2 regions of the Paenibacillus sp. J22FR21 genome follow, and region 1 is predicted to be linked to the other one. Evidence: a T-box and tRNA genes for the amino acid it is inferred to sense, from the RefSeq annotation. Region 1 holds a T-box; the other holds one or more tRNA genes.
What was found. The T-box of region 1 lies ahead of AC0YNS_RS10610 (glutamate--tRNA ligase). A T-box ahead of a tRNA ligase gene usually reads a tRNA of that ligase, here a tRNA-Glu.
Positions count from the first base shown of each region.

Region 2: it has a tRNA-Glu gene. The T-box ahead of AC0YNS_RS10610 (glutamate--tRNA ligase) is inferred to sense a tRNA for this amino acid. The anticodon was not compared.

Region 1 covers NZ_JBWDNJ010000002.1:1,057,589-1,073,188, forward strand. Annotated here, with positions in the region: gene AC0YNS_RS10585 (MFS transporter) at 1-220, shown strand, start outside; gene AC0YNS_RS10590 (hypothetical protein) at 716-1,264, shown strand; gene AC0YNS_RS10595 (LLM class flavin-dependent oxidoreductase) at 1,505-2,560, shown strand; gene AC0YNS_RS10600 (alpha/beta hydrolase) at 2,617-3,270, shown strand; gene AC0YNS_RS10605 (hypothetical protein) at 3,333-4,730, opposite strand; T-box leader at 4,913-5,147, shown strand; gene AC0YNS_RS10610 (glutamate--tRNA ligase) at 5,207-6,874, shown strand; gene AC0YNS_RS10615 (DUF6199 family natural product biosynthesis protein) at 6,871-7,254, shown strand; gene AC0YNS_RS10620 (class I SAM-dependent DNA methyltransferase) at 7,476-8,270, shown strand; gene AC0YNS_RS10625 (aldo/keto reductase) at 8,697-9,563, shown strand; gene AC0YNS_RS10630 (fructose-1,6-bisphosphatase) at 10,315-12,246, shown strand; gene AC0YNS_RS10635 (ATP-binding protein) at 12,452-14,371, shown strand; gene AC0YNS_RS10640 (NHLP leader peptide family RiPP precursor) at 14,421-14,654, opposite strand; gene AC0YNS_RS10645 (hypothetical protein) at 14,814-15,600, opposite strand, start outside.
Region 2 covers NZ_JBWDNJ010000004.1:310,976-326,575, forward strand. Annotated here, with positions in the region: gene AC0YNS_RS16835 (helix-turn-helix domain-containing protein) at 1-852, opposite strand, end outside; gene map (type I methionyl aminopeptidase) at 1,006-1,752, shown strand; gene pyrB (aspartate carbamoyltransferase) at 1,823-2,743, opposite strand; gene AC0YNS_RS16850 (TrkH family potassium uptake protein) at 2,826-4,178, opposite strand; gene AC0YNS_RS16855 (glycoside hydrolase family 127 protein) at 4,338-6,308, opposite strand; gene AC0YNS_RS16860 (hypothetical protein) at 6,461-6,826, opposite strand; gene AC0YNS_RS16865 (GH36-type glycosyl hydrolase domain-containing protein) at 7,000-10,371, opposite strand; gene AC0YNS_RS16870 (HAD family hydrolase) at 10,532-11,185, opposite strand; tRNA gene AC0YNS_RS16875 (tRNA-Leu) at 11,310-11,391, opposite strand; tRNA gene AC0YNS_RS16880 (tRNA-Lys) at 11,431-11,503, opposite strand; tRNA gene AC0YNS_RS16885 (tRNA-Glu) at 11,509-11,583, opposite strand; gene AC0YNS_RS16890 (LLM class flavin-dependent oxidoreductase) at 11,852-12,898, shown strand; gene AC0YNS_RS16895 (DUF952 domain-containing protein) at 12,952-13,299, opposite strand; tRNA gene AC0YNS_RS16900 (tRNA-Leu) at 13,372-13,453, opposite strand; tRNA gene AC0YNS_RS16905 (tRNA-Glu) at 13,490-13,564, opposite strand; tRNA gene AC0YNS_RS16910 (tRNA-Ser) at 13,646-13,736, opposite strand; tRNA gene AC0YNS_RS16915 (tRNA-Asn) at 13,745-13,820, opposite strand; gene AC0YNS_RS16920 (SprT family protein) at 13,849-14,328, opposite strand; gene AC0YNS_RS16925 (hydrolase/acyltransferase) at 14,455-14,808, shown strand; gene cmpA (cortex morphogenetic protein CmpA) at 14,932-15,066, shown strand; gene AC0YNS_RS16935 (Tex family protein) at 15,168-15,600, opposite strand, start outside.

The DNA of each region.
Region 1 (15,600 bases):
GGCTGCATCGACGGCTACAATCGCCAAGGTGCTGGATTTCGGCACATCAGCCGTTCGCTTTAATCCGATACCTCAAAATAGCGCAACATTCGTATACAGCAATATTTTCTTGGTACTGGCAGTTCTGATCGTTGTGATGGCTGCACTTTATTATGTGCAATTTGGGCGTGCAGCTGGCAAGAGCAAGGACAATAAGTTGGATAGCACAACACTTGCTTAGTATTTAGTTAGTGTGTGGTGCGCGACCAGTCTATCGCATACGGACAAACCTTCCAAACCATCATCTTTTGTCATTCCTACAGGTAAAATCGTTCTTTACCTACTTGTAACTGTTTCGTTACCGTTCTGTCATTCCTTTCGAGGCTGATCTGGGTAATATGAGGTTGTAAGCCAACCGTCGCTTATCTCCAATAAAATAAGAGGTGAAAATCTATGTGTTGATCAAATCGAAACACTCGTATAAATTAGCCGCAAAGCTGGTCGCAGGCAAAACGCCGACCTCCGCGATTCGTTACAAATGGGGCAAACCGGATGTAGGCGATGACACTTTGAGTACAAGTATCCAAAAATATATTATTACGTACCCATGTTTAAACCTATGACGACACCGAGACCTTATAAGATTTACAAAGTCGTGAGCGTTTTCGTCTTACATACTGCTCACGGTAGTGAATTTAGTTCACAATAAACGAAAGATTTTGAGGAGGAAATGAACATGAAAAAGAAAAACAAGGTAGCCGCAGCGCTGCTGGTGGCTGTTGTCGCCGTATCCGTACCGGCTATAGTGTCCGCAAACAGAGCGAATCATGCAGAGCAGGCAGCACCGGTCGTATCACAGGTAAAACCTGTCGTTGCACAAACGAATCAAGTTGAACAAACCGTCTATGAGAATACCCAATACGGATTCCGTTTCACGCTGCCGGACAGTTGGAAAGGATACACGATCGTAACGGACAATTGGAAAGGTCATGATGCATCAGACGGTAAGGTCGTAGCAACCGGCGCATCCATAGCCATCCGCCATCCTGAATGGACAGCTGACAAGCCTAGACAGGACATCCCTATTTATGTCTTTACTATCGATCAATGGAACGAGCTTCAGCAGGAGAAATTGTTCATCGGCGCAGCGCCTATGGGACCAAGCGAACTAACTCGCAATGACAAATACGTGTTCGCACTCCCAGCGCGATATAACTTTGCCTACCTTGATGGCTACCAAGAAGTGGAAGACATCTTGAAGGGCAATCCCATTCAACCGATGTAATCACTTTATTGGAGCAGTTGTCGGAAGACAAGAACATTGTCCGAATGAAGTCCACGTTAAACGTGGGCTTTTTTTGTTAGCTCATTTATTGTGTGGAATTTTGAACAGATCGTCTGGAACGATGTGGATGCGAAGGAAGATATGATCGTTGACAGTTTATATCATATAATTATATTATCTATTTATAGGATAAATAAAATTAGAGTACTATAGATGTAAAAGGAGGCAATATTAATGAAAATTGAAATCGGCATGGATACGTTTGTAGAAACAACACCGGATGTTCGTACAGGGAAGACTATAACGCACGCGGAACGGTTGCGTGAGGTCGTGGAAGAAATCGTCTTGGCCGATAAGGTCGGGCTGGACATATTCGGAGTTGGCGAACATCATCGAAAGGAATTCGGAGATTCGGCTTCCGCCATCATACTGGCGGCAGGCGCTTCCAAGACGGAGAACATCCGCCTGACCAGTTCGGTTACGGTGCTCTCCGCCGCTGATCCCGTGCGTGTATTTCAGGAGTTTGCTACGATAGACGGCATATCCAATGGCCGTGCGGAAATTATCGTAGGAAGAGGGTCCATGGTCGATGCTTTTCCTTTATTCGGCTTTGATTTGAACGATTATGAGACCCTATTCGAAGAGAAGCTCGAGCTCTTATTGAAAATTAGAGAATCGGAGAAGGTGACTTGGAGAGGAGGGCATCGGCCAGCGTTCAAAGATCTCGGTATTTATCCACGACCTGTACAGGACCAACTGCCCATCTGGATCGGCAGCGGGGGCAATCCGGAATCGGCCATACGCGCGGGTACGCTAGGATTGCCGCTCGTGCTTGCGATTATTGGCGGCAGTCCACTGCGATTCGCACCGATTGTGCAGCTCTATAAGAAGGCAGCAGCTCAAGCCGGACATGACGCATCCAAGCTTCCCGTAGCGGTACATTCCCTCGGCTTCGTAGCTGAGAACACACAGCTCGCGGTAGACCGATATTTCCCGCCGACTCAAGCATCGTTCAATCTATTTGGCAAAGAGCGCCGTTGGGGCGATTACACCCGCTCGCAATTCGACGCTGAACGAACGTTGGAAGGCGGTCTCTACGTAGGCGATCCCGAAACCGTAGCCAACAAAATCATCTACATGCATAAGAAATTAGGCTTCTCGCGTTTTATGCTGCACATGCCTGTAGGCACGATGCCGCACGATGAAGTGATGCGGGCAATTGAACTGCTTGGAACTGAAGTAGCGCCGCGAGTCCGTGAAGAAATCGCAAGATGGGAAGCTGAACAGACAGGATAGTTCAAGTACTTCGCGAATTGATAGTTAGAGATATCAATGAGAGGAGGCTAGCGGCAATGTCACTCATCGCAGGAAAATTCGTCACCGAGACGTTCGAGTACGACGGTGGTCGGCAAGTTACGGTGTATGTCCCTCCGGACCCTCCTCAGGCATTCGTTTTTGCCGGTGACGGTCAGTTGATCTCGCAGTGGGGCGGAATTCTCGAGGAGTCCGTCGCTCCGTCCACGATGATTATCGGCGTGCACCGACTGACCGATGAGACGCTGCGGCTCCATGAATATTCTCCGGGCTTTAGCCCGGAACGATTCTCAGCTCACGAGAAGTTCTTCGTCGAGGATGTCTACCGATGGGTCAAGTCACGTTTCGGAGTCACGCTAACCGCCGAAAGCACCGCGGTGTTCGGTGTATCTGCAGGCGGTGAGCTATCGCTCGCCATCGGTCTTCGGCATCCCGAGATTTTCGGTGCGATATTCTGCGCCTCGCCGGGCGGGGGTTACCAACCACCTGACGTAATGCCGGGTTCGATTCCTCGTGTGTACCTTGTCGCCGGCACGCTAGAGCCGTTTTTCCTTAATAATGCGACAAGGTGGGCGGCTGCTCTGCGCGTGGCCGGTGCAGACGTGGAAATGAGAGAGCGGATCGCGTCACATGACGATGTGATGTGGCGAGAAGAGTTCCCATTGATGGTGGCATGGGCGTTTGGACGATAAACGATGAACAGGCCACCGATGATTAATCGGTGGCCTGTCGGTTTCAGCGACATTCCGGACTATTAGAGTGGTTCGCCATTCAAATAATTGTAGAACGGAATGTCGGTCCAGAAATTGTAACTTTGAACGTCCACAGATGGATCTACGTGCTTGAATCCGTCGACAATGGCCTTGGACTGCTCCTTCAGTGAGAAGGACTGCGCGTAATACCGGCCAAGCTGAATTTTATTATTCGTGATTTCCTTATAGTCGGCCAATGGCGTCAGCGAGTAGTACAGCGGCTGCCACCATGAGCTTACAAGAAGTCCAAGTTGATTTTCTTCGTTTTTCTTAGCATAGGCGCTGATGATTGCGTTAAAGCGCTTCTTGTCGGCGACATTCTCGAATTCAAAGGCGATATCGTATTCCTTTGCGTATTCGATGTAATTGCCGTTCGAAATTTTACGAACTTCGTATTGGTCAGAAACGCCGGGCTCGCCCCATTCTTTCAGATAGACGAAGGCTGAGGTTTTCGGTTCGAATTGTACCTTGGCTTCGATGCCCTCGCTTCGCAGCAACCCGATCAACTGGAGAGCGTGTTGGAGATCAGAGTGGCCATAGATCAACGTCAAAGATTCGATGAAATTGGACTCGTAATGGCTGTCTTTCAGGTTGTAGCCCGTAACCAATCCCTGCTCCAGCGCAACATCGACGATTTTCTGCAGCTGGTCGTCTTTAATGATGACCGATCCATTATACGCATCCGAAAGCTTGGTATAGATGTCAGCGTCGCCTACATAGCCAAGGTAATGCTTATATTGTCCCTTGAAGACGAGCGTCTTGCCAATCAGCAGGTTCGCCAAGTCCGAAGTGACAGGTGCGTTAGGAGCGAGCTGGTTGAAATAGGAGGCAGGCAACAGGCCCGTATCGATTGCCGCGGCTAGTTCCTGCTTCGTTTGCTTGTTGAGTGAGGACAACTTGATCGGAAGCTTAGCAATCACTTTCTCCGCTTTCGCTTCGGAATACGTGTAAGCTAGTTCCTTAAACCCGGCCAAGCGAAGCGCGAGCTGCACGGCGTTGACGGCTTTAAGTGGCGCAGATGCATTCGTAATATCCGACGACAGCAGCCCGTTCTGATACAGCGCCGCGGCAGCATTGTAGTAAGGACTCGATGTGTTCAAGTCATTAAAGGTCACTGGCTTGTCCGCAGGGGATAGCTGCAGCAAACGGACCACATCGGCGAAGAACTCGCCGCGACTCACGTTCTCGGAGAGCGTTAGATTGAATTTGTCCTTCAGGAATGCAGCGTATTCCGCGGAAGAAATCTCTTTCGCCGAGACCGAATCGATTGTGATGGCTGTAGTGGAATTCACAGTCGTTACAGGGGATGCGAATGCGGGAGACTGGGCGTATGCCAGCAAAGTGGCTGATAGAGCAGCTGTTAGGAGAACCCTGTTGCGTACGGAAGTTCGAATTGACATGAGAAAAGACCTCCTAGTGAATTAATTCATATTAAATAGGTATGATTAGTAGAAAATACTATCATTCCGGTTTTTTCCTGTCAATACTGTTCAGCTTAGTATCCGCCCTTTTTCGCTCCGCTGGAATCCCTTGACGCTGTATAATCCCTTGTGATACCGTTAATGATAATTATTGGATATTCATACGAGCGATGAAAAGGATGAGTAGGCAAGCACTCGAATCGCAGAGAGCCCGGAGCGGTGGAAACGGGCATTCGAACTTGGCGAAAGAAGCCTTGGAGCATCGGGCCGAAAGAGGGAGTAGGTCCGGCGGGTCTTCCCGTTACAGAAGAGAAGCCGCTAAAGCGCGGTTTCGTTGAGAGGGGCGATTGCCCCAATTAAGGTGGTACCACGGAAGCTGAGCCTTTCGTCCTTTAACCGAGGACGGAAGGCTTTTTTGATTGCTTACAAGCCCATAGGGAAGGAATGAATCTACGATGAATCAAGCTGAGTTGGCAGATCGTTTGTTTCCGGGAGTGACGCGGCTCCCCCAAGAAGTTCTGGACAGCTATCCCAAAAGAGATTTGCCGGAGGGCGCTCAAGTGACTCGGTTCGCTCCTAGCCCGACGGGCTTTATGACGATCGGGGGACTCTACGCAACGCAAATCTCCGAACGGATGGCGCATCAAAGCGGCGGCGTCTTCTACTTGCGGATCGAAGATACCGACAAGAAGCGAGAAGTCGAAGGCAGCATGGAAGACATCATTCGGTCTCTCGGCTACTGCGGCATTTACACGGATGAAGGGCCGACTGTTTCCGGTGAAGAAGTCGGCATCTACGGACCTTACAGGCAAAGTGAGCGAGTAAGCCTCTATCATGTTTTTATCAAGGATTTGATTCGCAGAGGACTTGCTTACCCCTGCTTCTGCGATGCGGATGAAGTTCAGGCGATTCGTGACAAGCAGCAAGCAGCTCATTTGACTCCGGGCTACTACGGAGAATGGGCTGTTCACCGAAATTGGACGCCTGAGCAAGCTCTGTTGGAGCTCGAGAAGGGCAGGCCGTTCGTCATTCGGTTGAAGTCGCCCGGTTTGCCAGGGAGTAGAATCAAGTATGACGACTTGATCAAAGGTGAAATTGAAATGCCGGAAAACGATCAGGACATCGTCATCATGAAATCAGACGGCATCCCAACTTATCATTTTGCGCATGCGGTGGACGATACTCTGATGGGCACGACTCACGTCATTCGTGGCGACGATTGGCTGGCTTCCGTACCCGTGCATATTCAGCTGTTCGGGATTTTGGGCTTCCGCAGGCCGGAATACGGCCATCTGGCTCCGATCATGAAAATGGACGGCGCCTCGAAGCGTAAGTTCAGCAAGCGGAAGGACCGGGACGCGACCGCGATCTTTTACCAGACGGAAGGGTATCCGAGCAAAGCCATCGCCGAGTATTTCATGACGCTTATCAATTCGAACTACGAGGAGTGGCGGATGAGCCATCCGGAAGCTCCGTATACGGATTTTGCGATCGACGTGAACAAAATGAACGTCAGTGGTGCGCTGTTCGATATGAACAAGCTTAACGATATAAGCAAGGACGTCATTTCACGGTACAGCGCGGACGAAGTCTATGCGCAAGCATCGGAATGGGCTGCTTCGTTCGATGAGGAGCTGGCTGCGACACTGAGTGCCAATCGCGACTATGCATTCGCTATCTTCAATATCGGACGAGTGGCGGAGAAGCCGCGCAAGGACATTTCAAAGTGGTCCGAAGTGAACGACCTGTACGCTTACTTCTACGACGAGTTCTACAACCGTTCGGTCGAAGCTGGCTTCGAGGCACTGCCGGCGGATGTATCGCTAGAGCTGGCGCAGCAGATCATTCGCGAATACGAGCAATCGCTTGATCTGGGAGACGACCGGGATGCTTGGTTCGGCAAAGTGAAGGCGATCGGCGAGCAGCTTGGCTTCGCCAAGGATGCCAAGACATATAAGAAAAATCCGGAGGCATATCCGGGACATGTCGGCGACGTCGCGATGGTCGTACGTGTTGCCTTGTCGGGCCGGACGATGACGCCGGATCTGTACGACATGATGCACGTCATGGGGGAAAGCCGGGTACGGGATCGCCTGAAGCAGTTCTCCGGAGCTACCGGGTGAGCGTCGAGGATAATAACGGCTTTCTCTTGAGCTACGATGACAAAGGCAATATCGTCATGGTTATACAGGCGTTCGCAAACGGCGAGCGGATCAAGCAGGAAGGGGAAGAAGATTTTCCGCCGTCGGCGCTCGTAAGCGCGGCTTACCCCGATTACCATGTCAAACGAGGCATGCCAGGGTTTCTGTTTCTTCTCGGCCTGTTGATCTTTGGCTGGTGCAGCTTCCGGTACCAAGCCTTCCAGGATTTAATGTTCCGTCTATCTCCGCAGCGGCTCATGTACGAGAACCCCGAGCCGAGCGACTTCTATTATTTCACGAGCAAGGTCGGCGGCATTGTCGTGATGATCGGTTCGATTATCGTAGCTATCAAAGCGTACTAGGCGCATGCGGATTGCGTCTATAACAGGCAAGACGAGTAGCGTCAGTACAGAATGACTACAATCATTTATTACCTGACATCAACTATTGGAAGAATCAGGAAATCGTGTTATTGTAAAATCATTCCTATGAGAGCGGGTGATCGATGTGACTACATCAACCCTATACTGGCAGTTCTGTTGTGGCTAATGATTTCACCTACTATCAGGGAGGTCATCAAAATATGCAACGACCCCAAATATGGCACTATGGCCTTGTCGCACAATCGTGGGCGAATGCCACGGAAGCAGGTCCGGAAGGGGAGTACTACAAGAAGCTGATCGAGACGTCCGGACTACCGGCGCTTGATCTGGGCTGCGGCAGTGGACGCTTATTGCTCCTCTTTTTGCAGGATGGTCTGGATGTGGATGGCTGCGACTACTCTGAGGATATGCTCGCAGTCTGTCAGGAGCGAGCAGCAAAGCAAGGCCTTTCACCCCGGCTCTATGCGCAGGCCATGCACGAATTGGATTTGCCGCAGCGTTATAGGACGATATTTGCTTGCGGGGTGATTGGTCTTGGTGGACAGCATCGTCTGACTATGCAGGCCATGCAGCGCTGCCATGAGCATCTACGTTCAGGCGGCACATTCGCTTTCAACTATACGGTGCGATGGAACGATCCGCCCGCTTGGCTGGCGAGGTTGCCTGAGTACAGGCATGCTGAACCCAAGGGATGGCCCGCATCCAGTGAACGCCAGCTTCTGGCCGACGGAACGGAGCTGGAAATGGTTGCCCGGTCACTCGATACAGATCCTTTGGAGAACGTCGCCACCCGACAGATGCGACTCCGGCTGTGGCGCGATGGTGTCCTTATTAAGGAGGAAGTTCAAACGCAAAGGTTGGATGACTATACGAAGAACGAGTTGGTGTTGATGCTTGAGCGTGCTGGCTTCAGCGACATCCAAATCTATGGAGATTTCAGCGATGAACCAGCTACAGCAGACCACCGTGAACTGATCTTCATCTGCCGAAAGTAAATTGCGTTCCAAACCGAAACAAAAAATATATGCATGAGAAGCCGCGTTCATCTACGCGGTTTTTTATTTTATGGATACCACTTCTTGCGCAGCGACGTTAGCTGAATCACCACGAGGAAATAGGCAGCCTGAGTAAGGAAGAGAGCAAAAATGATCAGGCGCAATCGACCGCTCCCTGAAGGAGGATGGATGATCGGTTCCGCCGAATACGGCTGGGGTTACCTTGACGGATTAAACCATCATGGTCTTGCTGCGGCTATCACCTTCGGCAACTGTTCACGAAAACCAAGCATTCCTTACATCAGAGTAACTAGATGAACTTTTTTTCAGTACTATTAGTGAAAATGCTGAACTGGTATACTTAAAAATGGAATTTTTCGTCACTACTCTTGGAAGCTTCATAACTATCACTAAGGAGGTTGTACCATGACAATGCCACAACGTAAACTTGGTTCGACGGGGATAATCGTGGGGGAAATCGGGATGGGCGGAATGCCGCTCTCCGTTAACGGACGCCCTTCTGAGGAAGACGGCATCAGAGCAGTGCATGCCGCATTGGAGCAAGGCATTACACTGTTCGATACAGCCGATTCGTACTGCTTGAATTCGACCGAAAACGGTCATAACGAACGTCTGCTCGCCAAAGCTTTACATAACCGTCCCGAAGTGCTCATCGCGACAAAAGGCGGACACATTCGTCCGGATGGACGCTGGGAAACCGATGGCCGTCCTGAACACTTGCGTCAAGCGTGCGAGGACAGTTTGCGTGCGCTCGGCGTGGAAGCAATCACGCTCTATCAATTCCACCGTCCGGATCCTAAGGTTCCGTTTGCGGAATCCGTGGGAACAGTCGCTGAATTGCAGCGGGAAGGGAAGGTCGTTCACGTGGGACTGTCGAACGTTTCCGTTGCACAGTTGGAAGAAGCCCGCAACATTGTAACGGTCGCGTCTGTTCAAAACCGTATGAATTTGTTTGACCATTCATCCATGGACGTGCTGAAGCGCTGCGAAGAGCTAGGTATTGCTTTCCTACCATACAGCCCTCTAAACGGCATGGGCAACGCGCAAGGTATCGGCAGCAACGAGACGCTTTCCCGTATCGCCAGAAGTCATGATGCATCGCCGCAGCAGATCGCGATTGCATGGCTGCTTCAATTGTCGCCCGTTATTCTGCCGATTCCCGGCGCAAGCAAAGCGGTGAACATCGTTAACTGCGCGGGTGCATCCAACGTGGAGCTTTCCGCGAAAGACGTAGCTGAATTGAATGGCATCGCTGCTCAAATCACAGCCTAATTGCCCCTACGGCAATCGACCGGCGACATGATAGAACTTTCGGGATCTATTTTGCAAAGCCATAAACAAAGAGCAAGGAGCAGTTTGCCTACGGCAGCTGCTCCTTGTTTTTTTGAAATAGCGGGCAGATTCGTCCAATCAGTTAAACCCCTTAATAAATAAGATATTTAAGCGACTTGATTCTTTTACAATATCTTGTTATGAAAGGGCGGAGTATGTATGGTTCGTAAATATACGACTGGACCTTTGAATAATTTAACGGAGAAAGATAGGACTGTATCCAATGATATTGTTGTAAACTCGTTAAACCAGAATCGAAATGAGAATGCTAGAGTAAGAATCAAAGTGTATGCATTAAACGGAAGAAAGAAATTGATTCATAACGTTGCGTTTACTGTGAAACCGAGCGCATCCACATACAATAGTTTCTTTGTGGGAAATGCGAAGCAGTATGAAGTCCAATTTATTACCAATCAATCGAAGGTGCAATTTGCATCGTTTGGGATTAGTCCGAAAGATCGTTTTGTTGCCTCACATCGAGTAATCAACAGTGAATTAACAAGACTTGTATGAGTGACTTCGCTTAACATATATGCTTAAGAAGCCGCTAACTGCGGCTTTTTTCGGCTGTAAATCGTATAACGAAGGCAACCGGTCAGATATGACCTTGAGCTTATTCATTGAACTTATGATCAGTATAAATCAATCGGCAGCATGGTAAACTACTCCAAAAGATATTGGAGGTTTCTTTTTGGATGCGCAGTTTCTAGATTTATTGGCCATGGAATATGATACGGAAGAAAAAGTTGTAACAGAAATCATCAACCTAGAAGCGATCTCCAATCTTCCCAAGGGAACGGAGCATTTTGTCAGTGATTTGCATGGGGAGTTCCAGGCTTTTCAGCATGTGCTTAGAAACGGTTCGGGTACCGTGAAAGATAAAATCAAAGCTTTGTTCCGAGAGGTTTGGACGGATCACGAAATGAACGAATTTATTGCGTTAGTTTATTATCCGGAAGAAAAAATACAGTTGGTTAAAGCAGAATTGTGGAATAAACAAGCCTTGAACCGATGGTACAGACAAACGATTGAACACATGCTTAAGCTCGTTTCTTATGCCTCTTCCAAATATACGCGCTCCAAATTGCGCAAAGCTCTGCCGGAGCAGTTTGTATACATTGTAGAAGAGCTTCTATATAAGACGGATTCGACCAACAACAAGGACCCTTATTATGAGGAAATATATAGGCAAATTATTACATTGGGCCAGGCGGACAAGCTCATTATCGGCCTTGCTTATACGACCCAGCGCTTGGTGGTCGACCATCTTCATGTAGTCGGAGATATCTATGACCGGGGACCGGACCCCGATAAAATTATGGACACGCTAATCAACTACCATTCAGTAGACATTCAGTGGGGGAACCATGATGTCCTGTGGATAGGCGCCTACGCGGGTTCCCAGGTTTGCCTTGCGAATATTATCCGGATCTGCGCCAGATACGACAATCTGGACATCATCGAAGACGTATATGGAATCAATTTGCGCCCACTGCTGAATTTGGCGGAGAAATACTATGATGACAATCCAACCTTTAGACCGAAGCTGCAGTCCGACCATAACGGTTCGGAGCAGGAAATTCTGCAGATTACCAAAATTCATCAAGCCATTGCCATGATCCAGTTCAAGCTTGAAATCCCGATAATCAAGAGACGCCCATACTTTAATATGACTAATAGGCTTTTGCTTGAGCAGATCGATTACGACAAAACCGAAATCAAGATCGGAGGTAAAACTTACCCGCTCGAAAACGCCTGTTTCGCAACCGTAAATCCGCAGCAGCCTGAACAAATGCTGGAGGAAGAAGAGCAGGTGATGGACAAGCTGCTGTTCTCCGTTCAGCATTCCGAAAAGCTGGCCAGACATATGAATTTTCTTATGAAAAAGGGTAGCCTTTATTTAAAATACAATGGGAATCTGTTATTTCACGGCTGTATTCCATTGGATGAAGAAGGCAACATGGAAGAAATGCAGATTGAAGACAAGACATATTCGGGCCGTCAGCTGCTCGATGTTTTTGAATATTATTTACGTTACGCCTTTGCGCATCCGGAAGAGACGGAAGATCTGGCTACGGATATGGTGTGGTACATCTGGACAGGGGAGTGTTCCTCGCTTTTTGGAAAGAGAGAAATGACCTCCTTTGAACGGTACTTTATCCAAGATAAAGAAATCTATAAGGAGAGAAAGAACCCTTATTACCATCTGCGTGAAAATGAGGAGATCTGCCGGAAAATTCTGCTGGAGTTTGATATGAATCCGGATCATGGACATATCATTAACGGTCACACGCCGGTTAAAGAAATTCGTGGAGAGAACCCCGTTAAAGCAAACGGGAAACTGATTGTCATTGACGGCGGTTTTTCCAAAGCCTATCAATCCACAACGGGCATCGCCGGATATACCTTATTGTATAATTCCTTTGGCATGCAGCTGGTTGCCCATCAGAAATTTATATCAAAAGAAGATGTGTTATGTAACGGAACGGACGTATTGTCTGTAAAAAGACTGGTGGACAAGGAACTGGAGCGTAAGCTGGTAAGAGAAACCAATGTCGGGGAGAAGCTGCTGCAGAAAATCTCGAATTTGAAAAATCTCTTAGAAGATCGCTACATGAGATGAAACTATTGTCGGGTTAGATAGCTCAATAATCATTAGCAAGGCTGCCGGCATCGGCAGCCTTTTTGAGTAAATTGGACCTAAACGCGAATATAAATGAAAGATATTTAATTTTTTGTCGAAATCAAGCAGGCAAACCTTGGGATTTAGTCGAATTATAGAAAGTGGGCGTAGTAAAATTTACCTAAGAATTGAGGTGTCGGCAGGAATGAGACTAAACATATTCATCCGAATTTTTTTGATCATAGCGAGTATCTTGCCGATCGTACCGAATCTCGCGGGAGCATCACCGGCTTCGGCCGATTCTGCGATTTCATCGTGGCAGATCAAATGGGAGACGGAAGCAGATCGGCTTGCGGCGCCCGATCAGGCGCTGAAAGCCGATGGGTGGCAGGACATACGGGCTTCGGAGCCGGCAGTATCCAAACCGGAATCTGCGGTGTCCGCGTGGATCCGGATCAAGCTTCCCGTAATCGAAATGAACCAAGGGGTGTTCTTTCGTTCGATTTATGCGCAGAACATCACCGCCTTTCTGGGCGGGGAAGAGGTCTTTCATTCGGAACGCAAGTATTGGTTCGATCTGAACCGCGTTTTGATTCCGCTCGAGAATCACGACTCCGGTCAAGAGCTGGTTCTGCATCTGGAAAGCCAAACGGACAGATTGGGTCTCGGACCCGGAATTAACATCTCGGATTACCAGGATCTCATGCGTTTGTACGCGAAATTCGATTTGCTCGACATCATCTTGGGCAGCGCCTTTGTCTTCGTCGCCTTCGTCATGCTCGTATGCTCGGTTTTTCTCGACCGGAATCAATTGAAGAGCTGGCTCGCGCTATGCTTTATCATTCTCCCGATAGGCGGGATATTGATCGGATACTCGCCGTTCTTGTATACCTTCTACGGAGAGTACGGTTTCCTTTATCAAGGCATGTTCGATCTTTCCTTGTACCTGTTCTTGCCGTCTTTAATGATGTTCTTCGAGCAGTTGTTCGGAAGCGGCTATCGCGGCATCGTCAAGCATTTCCGCCGGTTCCAGATCGGCTATTCCATCTTTGGAATCATTATGCTGACTGTCAACTGGGCATCTGGCTACGCATTACAGCAATATTACTTTTTCGTATCTGTTACGTGTATCGGCATTATCATGCTGGCCCAATTTATCCTGATCCTCATCATTCTGGTCAGGCAGCTGTGGAATCGCAATATCGATTCGATTATCCTCTCTATCGGATTGGCTGTCTTTGCAGTGATCAGCGTGGCGGAATTGTTGAAATTCTACGCATCTTCCAAGACGTACGACCTGTCGTGGTGGAAATGGGGGCTGGTCGCCTTCGTGCTATCGCTCATCGTGCTGCTCGGGCGCCGAATCTCCTACCAGCATAAATTAATCATTACCTACTCGCGGGACTTGGAAATTTACAACTCCGAGATGCAGCGATCGGAGAAAATGGAGATTATCAGCCAACTGGCGGCTTCCGTAGCGCACGAGGTCCGCAACCCGCTTCAGGTCACGCGCGGCCTGCTGCAATTACTCGAGAGACGCCACGATATCGCGTCGAATACCGAGAGCTATTACAAGCTTGCCATTGACGAGCTTGACCGGGCTTCTACGATCATTACCGATTTCCTTACCTTCGCGAAGCCGGAGCTGGAACAAGTGGACGAATTGGATTTGGCAGACGAATTCAAGCACGTGGAAGGCATTATCGTCCCGCTGGCCAACCTTCAGGGCGGCCACTTGGAGATGAGCGTGCCCCGATCGCTGCGGATCATGGGCAATTCCTCGAAGCTGAAGCAGGCATTGATTAATATCATTAAGAATAGCATCGAAGCTCTGGAAGGCTCCGGCGTCGTGAAGATTTGGGCATACGAGGAGAGCAAACAGGTCGTCATTCATATTGCGGACAGCGGCGCCGGGATGGATGAGCGCATACTCGAAAGGCTGGGGGAACCATATTTCACCAACAAAACTAAAGGGACTGGTCTTGGGCTCATGGTGACGTTCAGGATCATCGAGGTCATGCAGGGGACAATCAAATTCAAAAGTCAGAAAGGCGTTGGCACCGAAGCGATGATTCGTTTCCCGGCCGCGCGCTATGTAGAAGCAAACGCGAAGGTCTCTATATGACCTTCGCGTTTTTTTGTAGGAAATATTGAACTGTAGCAAACGTTGAGTTTTACCAAGTACTGAGTTGGCTGTCCGTTTTTGCGACGTCAGCCGGGTTTTGAGGGAGGACGAACGCGAGCTTGGAAGGCGTTTCTTCGATGACGACCAGTTCCACGTCTTCAGGCAAATTCAGATTGAAGGCTTCTTTCAACGCTGCTTTGGGGTCCGCCAGCAATTTGGCTTTGAAAGACTCGTCGGACCAGGCTTTCTCGATGATCTGTTGCTGCAATTCTTGTTCGGACATCTGGCTGCACCTCTTTAAATAGGAATATACTACCATGTAAATACTATCACTATTAGTGGGACAATTCTACTATGAATCGCTAGAATGCGACAATTATTGCACAAAAAAAGGAAACCCCTCCGCAGGAGATCCCCTTGTCGTTTCTGACTTATGTCTTTCTTAATACCCAAGTTTATTTTGTGAAAGCCAGTACGTAAATCCGCCGCCAAGCAGCTGTTTCTTCGTTTGGCTCAAATGCTCGCCCGCCACCGCCAGCATGTCAGCCAAATGAGATTGGAACGAGGCCAAATGAGGGAGCGAAAGCGCTAGCCTTGCAAAAGCCTCGCTATTCGCTTGCGTAAGCTGCGAGTAACGGCTTAAGGCGCCGTCGATGTAGATGGCGTTCTTGATATCAGTTCTCGTAATCTGGGAATGGGACACCGATTTCTCGGAGGCAATCATGCTGATCAGGCTGTTGGCGTTATGCAAGTCGAAGTCTTCTTCCCAATCGGCCCAATCGTCAGACATCTGCAGCGTAGCCAATACAAGATCGACCGCCTCGGAAACGGCGGGCTCAAGCTCGCGGCGACCGGCGAGAAGCAGGGCTCCGATGCTCGCCAATTTGACGGGCGCTGCTTTTTGCGCGAGCTTGGCCGGAGATAGGCTGACGGAAGGACTTTCATAGGCAACCGCCATGGACCAGTCCGTCACGTAAGCGCGATAATAGTTCCAAAAAGGGGAGCTGCTTTCGAACAACATGCGGTACAGGTCCAGCATGCTTAGATGGAACATATTGCCGAGGGCCAGCTGTTCTTTCCAATCGGACGGGGCGGTATCCATGAGATCGTCCTGAATGAAAAAATATAGCATGACGAAAACGTTAGCGAGCGACAAATCGCGATAGCGCTGTGAATCCAACTCCGTAATGGGCTGCATCCAAAACGGAAGCAAGTAGCAGATATGGTTC
Region 2 (15,600 bases), on a different contig from region 1:
AACTCCGTCATCCATATACGATACGAGCTGCTTATTCCCATCGATATCCCCGACGACAAAACCGGAGAGCTGCTTGTTCATCTCCTTATCACGCTGCACCAGCTGTTTGATTTGGTCGCGTTTAGCCTTGTCCTGTTCGGTTACAGCGTCATCGGAGGAATAGAGGTGGCCGTCTTGATCGGCAATGTAAATCTCATTCCCTTCTTTGTCGCTGCTGACGGCATCCATCCGCTTCAAGCTCTCGAAAACCCAGTTGGATTTAATGTAAAGAATAATAGCCGATTCCGCCCTGGAGAAAGGTTTCAGCGAGTTCGTAACGAGAAAAGCGAAGGCATCGATTCCGCCGTCTGCCTTCTCCAAGCTGACAGGAATTAGCCGCGAGGTTGGATGCGGCTTCGAAGCATCGAAGAGCCATTCGCGAATTTTGGCTTTTGTTTGGCCGCCGTCCAGCAGGAAGGCGCTTGTAGTGCCGTAGATTTCATTTTGCGTGTGATTATAGATGGCTATGGAATGCAAGAAGGAAGCGCTGTCCATAATGCTCGACAGCCGTTGATAACCGCGAATGAAGTCCATCTTAGGCAGCTTCATGTCGAACAGGAGCGTGGCAAGCTGATTGTCTTTATTTACGTAGTTGGATAGATGCGTAATGATTTCGTTCATATAAGTGAGATTATATTGAATTTGCGATAATACCTTGAGGTTAGACTGCTCTTGGTTGCGTCTGACGGAGTCCTCCAGCACATACGTATTCGCTACGGACAGTGCCATGAGCACTACGACCATGGAAAGCATGATGGAGATTAAAACACGCTGCAAATATTTCTTCGACTTATAGATACCGAAGCCTTTCACTGTTGCTCCCCCTTTACGCCGGAAACTTCGCTTACCTCCTATTATGGCAAATGTTGAATAAGTCTGCTATATGAATTTAGCGCGGTGTCGTATTGTCGGTTTCTTTACGAAGGCCGATTTTTTCATTATAATTAGCCATTAAAGAGGTGTAACATGATCATAATTAAAACCAAAGATGAAATCGAGCATATGCGCAAAGCAGGCGAAATTCTCGCAGCCTGCCACCGCGAAATCGCGAACATCATTAAACCCGGCATTACAACCAATGAAATTGACCAATTTGCCGAGAAATTTATGGAGCAGCACGGCGCGAAGCCGGAGCAGAAAGGTTACAAAGGCTATGCGTACGCAACCTGCGCTTCCGTCAACGACGTCATCTGTCACGGCTTCCCTTCGGCCACGCCGCTGAAGGAAGGAGATATCGTCACAATCGACATGGTCGTCAACTTGAATGGCTGGCTGGCTGACTCCGCTTGGTCGTATGCGGTAGGCAAAGTTTCCGCGCAAGCGAAGAAGCTGCTCAAAGTAACCGAGGAAGCGATGTACAAAGGCATCGAGCAAGCCGTTGTAGGCAACCGCATGGGCGATGTATCGAACGCGATCCAGAAGCATGCCGAAGCAGAGGGCTTCTCCGTTGTTCGTGAGTTTATCGGCCACGGCATCGGGCAGGATATGCATGAAGAACCGCAAGTGCCTCACTATGGACCTGCGGGTCGCGGAATCAGGCTGAAAGCCGGCATGGTCATGACCATCGAGCCGATGCTGAATACCGGCGTATGGCAAAGCAAGATCGATTCCGATGGATGGACGGCACGCACGATGGACGGCGGGCTCTCTGCTCAGTATGAGCATACCATCGCCATTACGGACGAAGGTCCAATCGTTCTTACTAAACAATAATGACGTATAAAAGGCTGTATTCGGAAAGTGCGCTCTGCGCCTCTTTGCCGGATACAGCCTTTTTTAATAGTTAACTAAAACATTTCTCCACAAGCGCCATCCGAATATACAATCCGTTCTGAGCTTGTCTGAAATAAGCCGCCCGCGGATCACTGTCCACTTCCGGATGAATTTCTCCGGCACGCGGCAGCGGATGAAGAATCATTGCATTCGCCTTCATCTCATCTAGCAGCTTGCGGTCGATAATATATTTGCCTTCCGCCTTGCTGTACTCCTCCGGCGAAGGGAACCGCTCCTTCTGAATCCGCGTCTGGTAGAACACATCCGCCGTACTGGCAATACCGGACAGATCCGTTGTTTCCTCGTAGGATATGCCTTTCTCGTCCAAGTACTGTTTGACATAGGAAGGAATTCGTACATTATCCGGCGAGATAAAGGACAGATGCACATCCTTGTAATTCGCCAGCAGGTAGCTCAAGGAATGCACGGTTCGACCATAAGTGAGGTCGCCGATCATCGCGATATGCAGCCCGTCGATCCCGCCGAATTCCTTCTGAATCGTATACAAATCAAGAAGTGCCTGCGTGGGATGTTCGCCGGATCCATCGCCCGCATTGATGACCGGTACATTGGAAACCGCGGCAGCGCGCTTCGCAGCTCCGATATCCGTATGGCGCATCACGATGAGATCGCTGTAACCCGAAATGATGCGGATCGTATCCTCAAGTGTTTCACCTTTAATCGTGGACGAGAATTGGCTCGCATTCTCCGTACCGATTACGCGGCCGCCCAGTCGGTGCATGGCCGATTCGAAGGAGAAGCGGGTCCGTGTGCTCGCCTCGAAGAAGAGCGTGCTCATTATTTTGTTCGGGAAACGCTGATTGCCGCCTTCCTTCGCTACCAGCTCCATCCCTTTCGCGGATTCGAACAGCTCATCCAGCTCTCCTCGATCGAATTGCTTCGCTCCGAGTACATGATACAATCCACTCATACTTCGCCATCCCCTTTTCGCGCGTTGTCCATTCGATTATAAGCTAGTCCTACCCGTACATTCAAACCATCCCGATGATAAGTTATCCGATAATCAGCTTCTCTTCAGGGTACTTAATATCCGGTTTCTTCTTCCCGGAAGTGAACAACGAGAAGAACAGGAACATCCCGATTCGACCGATGAACATGAGTAGAATGAGGGTGATTTTGCCTGAAACATGAAGTGACCCCGTAATGCCCGTCGACAGCCCGCATGTCCCGAATGCGGAAGTGACCTCGAACAGCACGGCAGAGAGATCATAACGATGCGCTTCCGCCATGAGGACGGCGAATATGCCTATAATGACGAGCAGCACGGACATTGATAAGAAGACAAAGCTCTTATAGACGTCATCCTTGCTAATCGAGCGGTTGAACAGCCGAATTTCCTTCTCGCCTTTGGCAAAGTTGATCATCACGATAACAATAACGGCAATCGTCGTCGTTCGGATACCTCCGCCAACGCTTGACGGGCTTGCCCCGATGAACATCAATACCGAGATGAGCAGCTGTGACGCCTGATGCAGCGAAGACATATCGATGATTGTAAGACCTGCGCTGCGCGACGTAATGGAAGTGAACAACGCATTCATCAGCTGCTGATGGATGGGCATATTCGCGAACGAATGGCCCGCTTCCGTGAGCCAAATCACAACGAAGCCGAGCAGAATAAGCACGACGTGGGTGACCATCGTAACCTTCGTGAATAAGGAAAACCGAAACCGTTTCTGTTTCTTCCTAGCCCATTCGGTCAGTTCGGCAAGAACGGGAAATCCAACTGCGCCAAGCACTATTAATATCATCGTTACGCTTTGTACAAAGTAATCGTCCGAGTAACGAATGAGCGAATCCCCAAACAAGTCAAAGCCCGCATTCGTAAAAGCGGAAACGGCGTGGAACAACCCATTGAATATAGCGCCCCATATTGTATCCGAATAGCCGGTCGTATAGAAATACACGCTGAACAGGAGAGTTCCAAGCAGCTCGATCGCAAGCGTGAGCAGCAAGACAAGCCTCATCAACGATACGAGTCCGGACAACTGATTCCGGTTCTGATCAATCATAATGAGCTTTCGCTCCAGCAGACCGATATTCTCCCCGAGTAAGAACCAGTAGAAGCTGCCGAGCGTCATGATGCCGATCCCTCCAAATTGGAAGGCAAAGATAAGAACGGCCGCGCCGAAGACGCTGAAGGAATCGCCAGTGCTGACCGTTGTAAGTCCAGTAACGCTCACTGCGCTGGCAGCGGTGAATAAAGCGTCAATGAATGACAAGCGCACGCCAGGCTTCCAGCTGACCGGCAGCATGAGCAGCAGCGTAATGAACAGGATTCCTAACACATAAACAGAAACGATCAGCCTCGCCGGCGACATTTTGCGGATTAATTTTCTGAGCATAAGTAAGAACATGACTCCTTAAGTAAACCTGATATAATAGCGACTCTTCTAGTTTAATCGACATTGTTTTTGGATACAACTTCCTGCCTGGCACTCGGATCATTCATACCCAAAAAAGCTGCCCCACGAAAGGGCAGCTTGGCACGCAGTATGGATCGTTTACCCGGATAAGTTGGATTCCTTCTGAAGCCACACGGCCATTTCGCCCGGCTCGCGGTTAGCCCATGCAAAATATGGAACCGCCGTAAACGTCACGTTCGTGTAACGGGAGCCGCTTGGACGATACAGCAATTGATTCCAATCGTCTGTGGACCGTACCGCAGCCTTGCCATGAAGCATGACCATCGGAACTCCATTGATGTCACTGGTAGAATTGCTGTACTCTGGCTGACGAAGAATCGTCATATCGAAGATGGCAAACGGATTGTCAATAGCTTCTAAGCAGTACACGACAGGTCCGCGCATGAGTGCGACTTTCCCGCTGCTCTCGGACACAAGCGGGTTGGATTCAATTTCAACGACCGGCATTGGGAAGCGGAGCGAAACCGTCCCCTTTGTAATCAAGCTCATCGGGATATGCAGATAACCATTTTTCAATACGAGACCGTCAGTGATTGTGTTGCCGTCAAACACCTCAGTACCGTCAATCTCAACCGTTGGATTCGTGCACCAGCCCGGCATACGGAATGCAAGAGCTGCACCTTCGACAAGCTCTCCGCCTACTTGAACGGTTACCGTTTCGGTCCACGGATAATTCGTTACCTGCTCTACTTGCATCGACCCCGAAGCCAGCTTAATATTCGCTTTGCTCTGCACATATTGGCTGATATACAACGTATCTTGCTCCGTAGCATAGACGTACTCGCCAATTGCCGCAATGAACCTCAGAATGTTCGGCGGGCAGCAGGAGCATTCAAATACACGCTCACGTCGATAGTTAGGGAACAGATTCCGAGTATCATGGACGCCTTTCAAGAAATCATTATGAGCAGGCACAGACTGCAATGCATTATCGTAGAAGAACCCGGTCCCATCAAGCGACAGACCAGCCAGAGCACCGTTATACATCTGACGCTCAATAATATCTGCATAACGCGTATCCGGCTCAATGGAGAACATCCGTTGCGCGAAGAATGCCATGGCGATCGAAGCGCAAGTCTCCGCATACGAGCTCTGGTTAGGCAGCATGTAAGCCGCTCCGATTGCTTCGCCGAACCGTTCTGCGCTTACCCCGCCTGTTACGTACATCTTCCGCAGCGTTGCATCGTCCCATAGACGTAAGCAAGCCTCATACAATTCCTTGTCATCGTACTCTCGGGAGATATCAGCCATCGAGGAGTAGAAATACATCGCTCTCACGGCATGACCTGCAGCAGCTGGCAGCTGGCGCGCCGGCGCATCATCCTGCGCATACGTATCGTTGTACAATAACTGGCTGTTAAGCGGCGGACTAGCCGGCCAAGTTCCGTTTCTCACGGAGAAAATGCGATCACGCGCTTCCGTACCGCGGATATCGATAAAATGTTTGGAGAGCTCCAAATAACGATCTTCTCCGGTAGCCTGCCACAATCGAACAAGCGCCAGCTCAATCTCCTGGTGACCCGGAGCTGAATAGTTTGCAGTGCCTTCCAGCTTGAACGCGGTTTCAATACAATCGGCAAAACGTGTCATGATATTCAGAAAGCGCTTACTACCCGTGGAATAAAAGTGAGCCACTGCGGCTTCCATCATATGACCTGCCGTATAGAGCTCATGCGCAGTGCGGTCTTTGAAACGATTCACCGGTTCACATGTCAAAAAATACGAATTGAAATAACCATCCACATCTTGGCCCTGTTCAATATAATCAATAACCGTTTCCAGTTTCTTGCTAATTTCTTCATCCGGATGGTAATACAAAATATAAGCTGCGCCTTCCATCCATTTCGCAACATCGGAGTCCCAGAAAATATGCGGCTTATTGTCCATGCCTTCTTTCCAGGACAGACGCATCGCATCAATTCGGCCTGTTTCGTTGAACCGGTCATAAATTGCATTTACGGTAGCGCGGGCATTGGTATGCTGCCATTTGCCCCAGAAGCCTTCACCCAGTGATATTTCTTTCCAATTCACTTGTGTTAATTTGCTCATTGTAGACTCTAATCTCCTCTGACTCCATGTCGTATGTGGTGGTCGAACCTCCCCTGATTCTTCGACATGGAATAGATTAACACCTTCTACAAAATCAAATTTAATTGAACCAAAAGAAGACAGCCTTCGAAACGATTCGATGGCTGTCTTCACTAGACTGTACTATAGTAGTACAAGTTTCCCTCACAATTCAGGTACTCCGTTACAAGCTGCTCTCGCATCTGCTCAATGAAATAAATCGGATCTGCAATATAAACCGTGCCGGAAGCTGCTGTTTCGTTAATCCTGAACTGGATCTGCTCCATCACCTGTTCAGGGATATAATACGCTCCGCCGTCACAAACCTTCGCTCTAACCCAACAAATGCTGCAAGCCTGGGACTTACGCTGCTGCAGCTCCGCTATTGCTTTAAAGTTGCGTGTATCCAGATAATAATCAATTAGTGCCTCATTCATAACTATTGATGCAGCATCCTGCTGAATAAAGATTTTGCTGCCGATGGGCAGATCTTCCTTCATTACGTATCCCTCGTATCGTATCTATTATGGTAGGTCTTCCACACTATTCCATATGAACTACCTCAATACCATATATATCACAAAATTTAGGATGTTGGTACTATTTTAATACAACTTGTCTCCAACCAGTATACAAAAAAGCGCATCGATACACTATCGATGCGCGTTGTGTGTTACATATAAATTTCGATTACATTCTGATCTGTTCGTAATCCGGCAAGAAGCGTCTCACGGTTAATCCGTACGCCGCCCTGACGGTAACGGTTCGCTGTCGGCTGCAATGAAGCCTCCACTCCGTTAAGGGTTACTCGGCGCTCAGCACTGCCGCCATCCAGATGATAGACGAAACGGATCGGCTGATCCAGCAAACGGAACTCAAACTGCAAACCGTTCAGATGTTTCGGCAGCACAGGGTCAATGACAAGATCGCCGCCTTCTTGGCGAATGCCCAGACAGTTTGAGATGAGCTGATTCATGTAGATTCCAGGGCCGCTGGAGTACACTCTCCATCCGCCCTTCACTTGAACCTTGCCTTGTCTTAACTCATCGAATCGCTCCTGTGCCTCATAACGGTCGCCAAATTTTCCGTCGGAGCTGCTGAAGTAGGCATTGCTTTGACGAATGTCAGCATTTGGCACGACATCGCGCAACCCAACCGGATTAATCATCTGCAGCCCTTTCCATGCTTCATCTCTGAATCCAAGCTTGGCCATCGCTTCGACAAACCGGATATGCGCATGCACATATTGCAAGCCGATTTCCCGTCCGAAGTTGGACGCTTGCTCTGCACGCTTGAAGCGCGTGCTAACGCCTCCGTTATAGGCAGCCGGTTTGTTCATAAGGCGAACGCCATCCGGGAAATACAACTTTTCCTTAATGATGTCGTAATGAGCATCGGCTTGCTCTTTGGTGAGCAGCTCGCCGATCATACTTCTGGTCATCGGCAGCAGACGATACTGGATGCCTGTCTCGTTCTCATCCGGGTGAATCATCAGCTTCACCTGTTCCGGATTCTCCATGTATAAGAAGCCCGGAATTGTGCCGGTTGGCAGCATATATCGGTTGAAGTCGGCTTGAATGCCCGCAGCCAGTACACTAAGCTCATCTGACAAGTCCTTGTTGTAATCAGCAAGTGCAGCAGCTAACTGCTTCATTACTTGATAGGTCAAGGATACGGTCCAGCTGCTGACCAGATACTTCTTGAGCTGCGCGTTAGCCGGCTGCAGCGTATCGTCCCAATCACCGTCACCGTAGGAGGACAAATTCGTGCCATGCAGGAAATGCGCTTTAATATAATCGATTTCTTTGAGCACATGCCCGAGCAGCGAATCCGTCTGCTCCGTAAACGCAAACGTATGCCGATCCGTATACGGAATCTGTTCTTCCAGAATGCTGTAGTCTTTGGTGACATTCAAATAATCGCCGATGACCTTCAGCGGCCATACAATAATGTCTCCGTGGCTTTCCTCTGATTGCACCTTGATGTACTTGTCATACATAAACCACTGCGGCCAGTTGCCTGTATCCTCATATTGATGCGCGAATACAGTCTGCAGGATCGTACGAACAACATCATACTTCTGTGTGGCCATGAAATATTCAACCGGCCCCTGACAGACGTCACGCGAGCCCCAAGCAGCCCCGCCATATTGTTCAAGACCATGCGGTGTAGAGAAATGAACGAGCATGTTGTGGGTATACCACCAAGCGAGCGTGTTCACCTTCTCCAGCTCATCCGATACGGCTCCATCTAAGGAAAGTTCAAAGCCATTCATCACTCTATAGTAGAAATCACGGTAACGAGCTGCTTCCTCTTCTGAATTGCGTGTAACAAAAGGCAGCTCTTCCCCGTTCAAAAGTCCCTGAATCGTTAAGCTCCAATTAGCGGCTGCTGCAACGCTTAACACAACTAATGAAGCATCGCCGGGCTGGACATGCTCCGCCAGCAGTCTTTCATCGCCGATGCTCATCGAAGCGCCTGCGAGCTTCATGCGGTAGCATAGATCCGGATAAACGGAGCGGCTGTATGAACGATCATCCGCGCGGAATGTAACAACATCGCCTTCTTGCTCCATGCGGAACGGCACTTCGTATTCGTTATTATCCATCGTTACCTGGTTCGTTACCAAATAACGATACGATTTGCCGTTTTCGGAAACGACCTGCAGCTGCACCTCTGGCGTATCCAGAGTCGTAAAGCTCGACACGACGAGCTGATCCTCCGGCAATTTATAAACCCACTTGGCATAGTTGAATCCAATCTCGTAGGCGGATGGCAGTGCCAGCAAACGATAGCTTCCTTCGAGCTCGACATAGATGCGTTGACCGGATGTCTTCATCATATTGAGCGCGTTGCGCGCATTGGACATCATTTTGTTAAACGACGTGTTGCCTACTACAATATGCGAATTGAAGATACCGTACATGAATGAGGTCGTTGCCAGAACCTGCTCGTTCATCCGATCGTTATTGCCTGTCATCATAATATGGCCATGCGGACGTTCTACGCGAAGCTCTTTGTCCTTAAGGACAACATGCTCGTGCGTAGGCGTAAAGAAGGACAACAATGTCTCTCCATCCCACTCTTCCTGTTGACGCGATGGGTAACGCTGCTCAATCTCGGCTTCGGTCAGTGATGCTGACTGAAGCGGATGTCCGACAGTCGAATGAAGCGAAACCTTCTCTACCTCTTGAACAGCGTCCAGCGGCGACTGTGAATCTGCCCATGCCCAAGCTTCCACAATCTCATCACCAAATTCAAGCGCAGCAACTGCATCGGCATGATTGTCCTTATATAGGCCATAGAATACGACGCGTGCTGAGCCATCCAGTTGTATCCGTTCCGATTGCAGTGCCGCATAAGCAAACTCATATTGGTAGACCTGGTTCGCTAATGATGCCTGCTTAAGGCCTGCTGCCTCATTGGTTTCTTTGTACGACAATCCGAACAGCTGGAATCCATCTGTGGAGTAGCCGATTGCGCCTGTCAGCGCCCCCTGCTGCAAATACGGGAATTTCCCTTGCTGGGGTTGGTTCTGTCTGGAGCAAATGACGAAGCCTTTGCTCGTGTCTTCAAATACCGAATGACCGATATACTGCGATACATAAGCTTCATTAGATCGAACAGCGCCTCGATTGGCAATGCCGATATCTTGTCCATATACAACATCCGCTTGAATGCCGTCACCGGTTAAGGCAATATCCCAGAACCAGATGCCGCGATCCGATAACCGGAAAATGACCTTGTAGGAAACGCCCTTCGCAGAGCCCTCCCACACGGCAGCATGCTCGGAATACGCAAAGCGGCTTTGAGATTGGACGCCTAACAGCGGAAGAACTTCCGCAATCGTCCCATCTTCGGCGAATAGTCTTAGATACACTTTGTTAAACGATCCGTCGATGGCATTGGAGAGTACTTGATTGATCAGTACATCCCCGTGAGAGGCCTGATACAAGTCTCCGCTGTTCAAAAAAGTAAACTGCAGGCCTCCCCCGCTTAATGAGATTCTGGAAAGGGATTTGCTCGTTTCGACTGAGTTGTTCACGTTAGTCCACTCTCATTTCCATTTTATTCGTTTGTTTTGGTGAAACGTATCACCAATTCTATAATACCATGTTCGGCACCATTCTCGCATGATGGAATTTACAAAAAAAGGGGAAGTGACGACGAAAAGTCACTTCCCCTTTGCCTGTTCTATTCGTTCTTCATTTATCCTCGTTCTCAAGCAGCTCATAAAATTGTGCCACACGATTAAACACGCCATCCGGTAATATATCATAAACCGAGCTTTGGTACGCAGATAACCAACGTACGCCATACGTACGAAGCCCGGCTGCCTTACCGGCGAGAATGTCTGCATTACTATCCCCGAAAAATATGGCACTCGATTTATCTACAGCCAATATGTGCAGCGCTTTATGTATACCCTCAGGGTCCGGTTTCGGTTTGTTGACGTCATCGCCTGTAATCGTGACATCAAAAAATCGTTGTAATTGTAACGCCTCGGATGAAATCGCAAATGCACGTCTGCTTTTCCCGGTGATGACGCCAATTTTCACACCTTGCTCCTTCAGAAAATGAAGTAAATCTACCAGTTCCTGTTCATTAGGAAAGTTATGATCATGACCCTTCTCATATAACGTGTAATAATCCTCAATAGCCTGTAAGACTGAAGCTTTATTTGTGAAGTTCTCACCTATAATGCCTTCCTCTGTCGGACCGAACATGGTAACAAGCTCATCGTTTGTAACCTCTCGATGATCATGCTGTTTAAACACGGTTCTAAAGGCACTAAACGATAATGGCAATGTGTCGGCGAGCGTTCCATCAAAATCAAATAAGACCGCTTGAATGGACATAACGAGAACTCCTCCTTGTTAGATAAAGGGAATCCTATCCATCATATCAGATTCAGATGATGCCTAAACGGCAAAAAACCTGAAGTCCCTTATGAATCAAGGAATTTCAGGTTTTTCTGAGGTATGCGGTCGGAGGGATTTGAACCCTCACGCCTTGTGAGCGCCACCCCCTCAAGATGGTGTGTCTGCCGTTCCACCACGACCGCGAAGTGATATGTGATTATCCATATCGAATGAGGTAAAAGTGAGCCATGTAGGACTCGAACCTACGACACCCTGATTAAAAGTCAGGTGCTCTACCAACTGAGCTAATGGCTCATAAATGGTGACCCGTAGGGGACTCGAACCCCTGTTACCTCCGTGAAAGGGAGGTGTCTTAACCACTTGACCAACGGGCCTAATCTTCATCGTTTTTCGACAAGCTTTTCAAACGACAAGTGTTATTATATCTAAACCATAAAGCAATAGCAAGCATTTTTTTCAATTCATTTCACAACTTATATTTTACATTTATACCCATAATAATACAGCGCTTCGCACATCGATACGTTCCCCTAAAAACCTACTAACTATTCCATATTAGCTTGTTTTTCTTCCGCAGATCTGAGTACACTAGTAGTAATAAGGAGGAGAAACAAATTGACCACCACTAGCACTACTGCGAATATGGAAATCGGAATTAGCACTTTCTTAGAAGCAACCAATGATCTTACAACCGGTAAAGCCGTTAACCATGCGGAGAGATTGCGGCATGCGGTTGAAGAAATCGTTCTCGCCGATCAGGTAGGACTTGATGTCTATGGAGTCGGGGAGCATCATCGCTCGGATTATGCCGGCTCCGCGCCAGCTATTGTACTTGCTGCTGCAGCTGCTATGACGAAACGCATTCGACTCACAAGCGCGGTGACCGTTCTGTCCTCGGATGATCCGGTCCGTGTCTATCAATCCTTCTCAACCCTAGACGGCATTTCGAACGGGCGTGCGGAAATTATGGCCGGCCGTGGTTCGTTTATAGAGTCCTTCCCGCTCTTCGGTTATGATCTGCACGATTATGATGAATTGTTTGAAGAGAAGCTGGAGCTGCTGCTCGCAATTCGCGACTCAGAGAAAGTCAGCTGGCGCGGCGGCCATCGCCCGGCCTTTCAAAATCTCGGCGTCTATCCACGCTCGGTCCAGCAACCGCTTCCGGTATGGATTGCGAGCGGCGGAAATCCGGAATCCGCGGTCAGAGCCGGTATGCTCGGACTGCCAATTGCGTTTGCGATTATCGGCGGCATGCCTGAGAGCTTCGCTCCATTAGTCAAACTCTACAAAGAAGCAGCAGCTCGCGCGGGTCATGATCCGGCAACCTTGCAAATCGCGACACATTCGCATGGCTTCGTCAGCGATACAACGGAACAAGCTGCTGATGCCTTCTTCCTCCCAACCCAAGCCCAAATGAACGTCATTGGGCGCGAGCGTGGTTGGACCCAGCCTTACAGCCGCGCCACTTTCGATGCAGCTCGCAGCCTGCGCGGCGCTCTCTATGTAGGCGATCCCGAATATGTCGCAGAGAAAATCATTCTACTGCGCAAGAACTTAGGCGTGACGCGTTTCTTCCTTCATGTGAACGTCGGCACAATGCCTCATCATGAAACACTTCGCGCCATTGAGCTGCTTGGCACCAAGGTAGCGCCAATCGTGCGCAAGGAACTTGCTCGACTGGAAGGATAAAAGAAGAGCGTGCCTCTTCTCGCAAGTGACTTCTGCGAGAATGAGCACGCTCTTTATTCTTCCATGATGCGATAAGGTTCTAATACGACCTCGCCATCTGCAATAGAATGCACATGGGATATAGTCGTGACGGCATCCAGATTCAAAGCTCCATACAGATGCGGGAATAGTTGGTTCATTTCATACAAGTCTTCATATATAAGCTCGGCTTCAGCTGCCGTTTCATCAATCTCAAGCAGAAGCAAATCATCAACATCTTGAAACAGCATATTGGCGAGCAGATTAATTTGTTCCCGCGTGCAGCAGTGTATGAAACCATCGGCAGCGATACTTTGCGGTTCATATTTAGGTTGTTCGCTTGCTGCAATCCACTCATGCTTATGTATAAAATGATAAATCATCCCGAACTCTCCTTCATTTCATTATCTAAACAGAAGAAGAACCCTTGAATAATCAAGGGTTCTTCTAGGGAATGCGGTCGGAGGGATTTGAACCCTCACGCCTTGTGAGCGCCACCCCCTCAAGATGGTGTGTCTGCCGTTCCACCACGACCGCGAAGTGATATGTAATTGTCCATATCGAGAATGAAGATGGTGACCCGTAGGGGACTCGAACCCCTGTTACCTCCGTGAAAGGGAGGTGTCTTAACCACTTGACCAACGGGCCTTTTGTTGCAAGCTCCCTCTCGCTGCTAACGAGATCGGAGAATTGAATGTCCACTAAATAAGTGCGTTCATTCATAGGAAATGGCGGAGAGAGAGGGATTCGAACCCTCGCACCGCTTGCGCAGTCTAACCCCTTAGCAGAGGGTCCCCTTGAGCCACTTGGGTATCTCCCCAAAAGAAATGGCTCCCCGAACAGGACTCGAACCTGTGACAACTCGATTAACAGTCGAGTGCTCTACCAACTGAGCTATCAGGGAATAGTAATGAGTGACAAGAAATAATGTATCATGTCTGAGAATCGAAGTCAAGCCTATAAAGCAACAAAATCCCCCGGCATTTTCCGCATGCATAGCGGCGCGGATCGGTCTTTCTTTTGCGCAAATACTCGGTCCCGCAGCTGCGACAAACAAGCTTAAATCGATAGGGTTCCTGCTTGCGTTTTACCCCTTCAGGCAGAGATTTGCAGAATCGCGTCCCGCCTACTTTGGCGAGCAGCTGCTTGAAATCCGCATCCCGGTGCTGGTATCCCCGCTTCAATATATGCAAATGATAATGGCATAGCTCATGCTTGATGATTTTCTCGGTTTCCTCTTCCCCATAATTGGCCAGTTGATGAGGGCTGATCTCGATATTGTGCGACTTCGTAAAATAGCGCCCTCCCGTAGACTTCAATCTTCCGTTGAAGGTTGCCTGGTGCCTGAAAGGAATTCCGAAATCGTGCAGAGAAACCCGTTCGACCCATTCTTGTAGCTGATTATCCTGCATTTGATGTACTCCCTTGAATTTGTAACCTCAATATACTTGAATTTTAAAGGATGAATACGCTACACTGTCAAGTAGTAAAGATCAATATCAGCTATGATGATTGGTTTATAGAGGGGAGAAGCTATCATGCCAGAAATGCGTTATATCATAATGAAAAACGGACAAGATGTTTCGTTCGTAGAAATGCCTGCCTCACATGCGTATCAATTAAGCGCGCTTAATTTGCGCCTGCATAAAGAAATCGACAAGCTGACCGCTTCCGAAGTGCCGGTACTGCCGTACGCGATTGCAGAATGCGCTGATGCAGAGCTTCATGACAAATCCATCGTCATCCATTCCGGGCTTGATTACATGAATCAGCTGGAGAAAGACTTCTCGTCCGTTGAAGAGAAATCCTATCCGCTGATCTCGCTGCTCACTGAAATTCGCGCTTTGCAGGCACAATTAGAGCAGTGGTACGAGGAAGAACTCGACATTTAAGCTTCCGCTTCGCCTGTTTTTGCAAAATCTTGAACATTCGCGCTAGTTGGACCTGCACGGACATTCGCCCACTTCCATACACTTATTAGTACAACAAGTGATGTCTGGAAGGAGGGCGAAGCTATGCCGCAATGGCTGTGCAATCAACTGATGCGCGCTTTTCTGAAGAAAGACCACAGGCAAATTCGTCTATTGAACGATTGCTGGTATTTCTACCGTACGAGTCAACGGCCTGATGAAGATTCTGCAAGCTTGTAAGCGATTTGTAGAAAAAGGGTGCTATCTCTTTGCAGTGACGCTTGTGTCGTGACTGCTCGAAGATAACACCCTTTTTGCCGTGCCTTGAAGTGGAGTACTGCTTAATCCGGTTTGCGCATCGTCAGGCTGACTCTGCCCTTCTTAAGATCGACGCTAAGCACCCAGACCGTAACGGTATCCCCGACGGAGACAACATCCATGGGATGTTTCACGAATTTGTTGCTCAGCTGCGAAATATGGACGAGCCCGTCATTCTTAATGCCGATATCAACGAACGCACCGAAATCGATAACATTGCGGACCGTACCGTGAAGCTCCATACCCGGCGCCAGATCCTCAATGCTAAGCACATCCGTATGGAAAATCGGAGCAGGAAGCTCTTCACGCGGATCTCTGCCCGGGCGCAGCAAGCTGTCCACGATATCTCTCAGCGTCGGAACGCCAACGCCAAGTGTTAGAGCGACTTCTTCCGTGTTAATCGCGGAGATGGCCGCTTTAAACGTCTCTGTTCCTAACTGATTCAGCTTCAAGCCT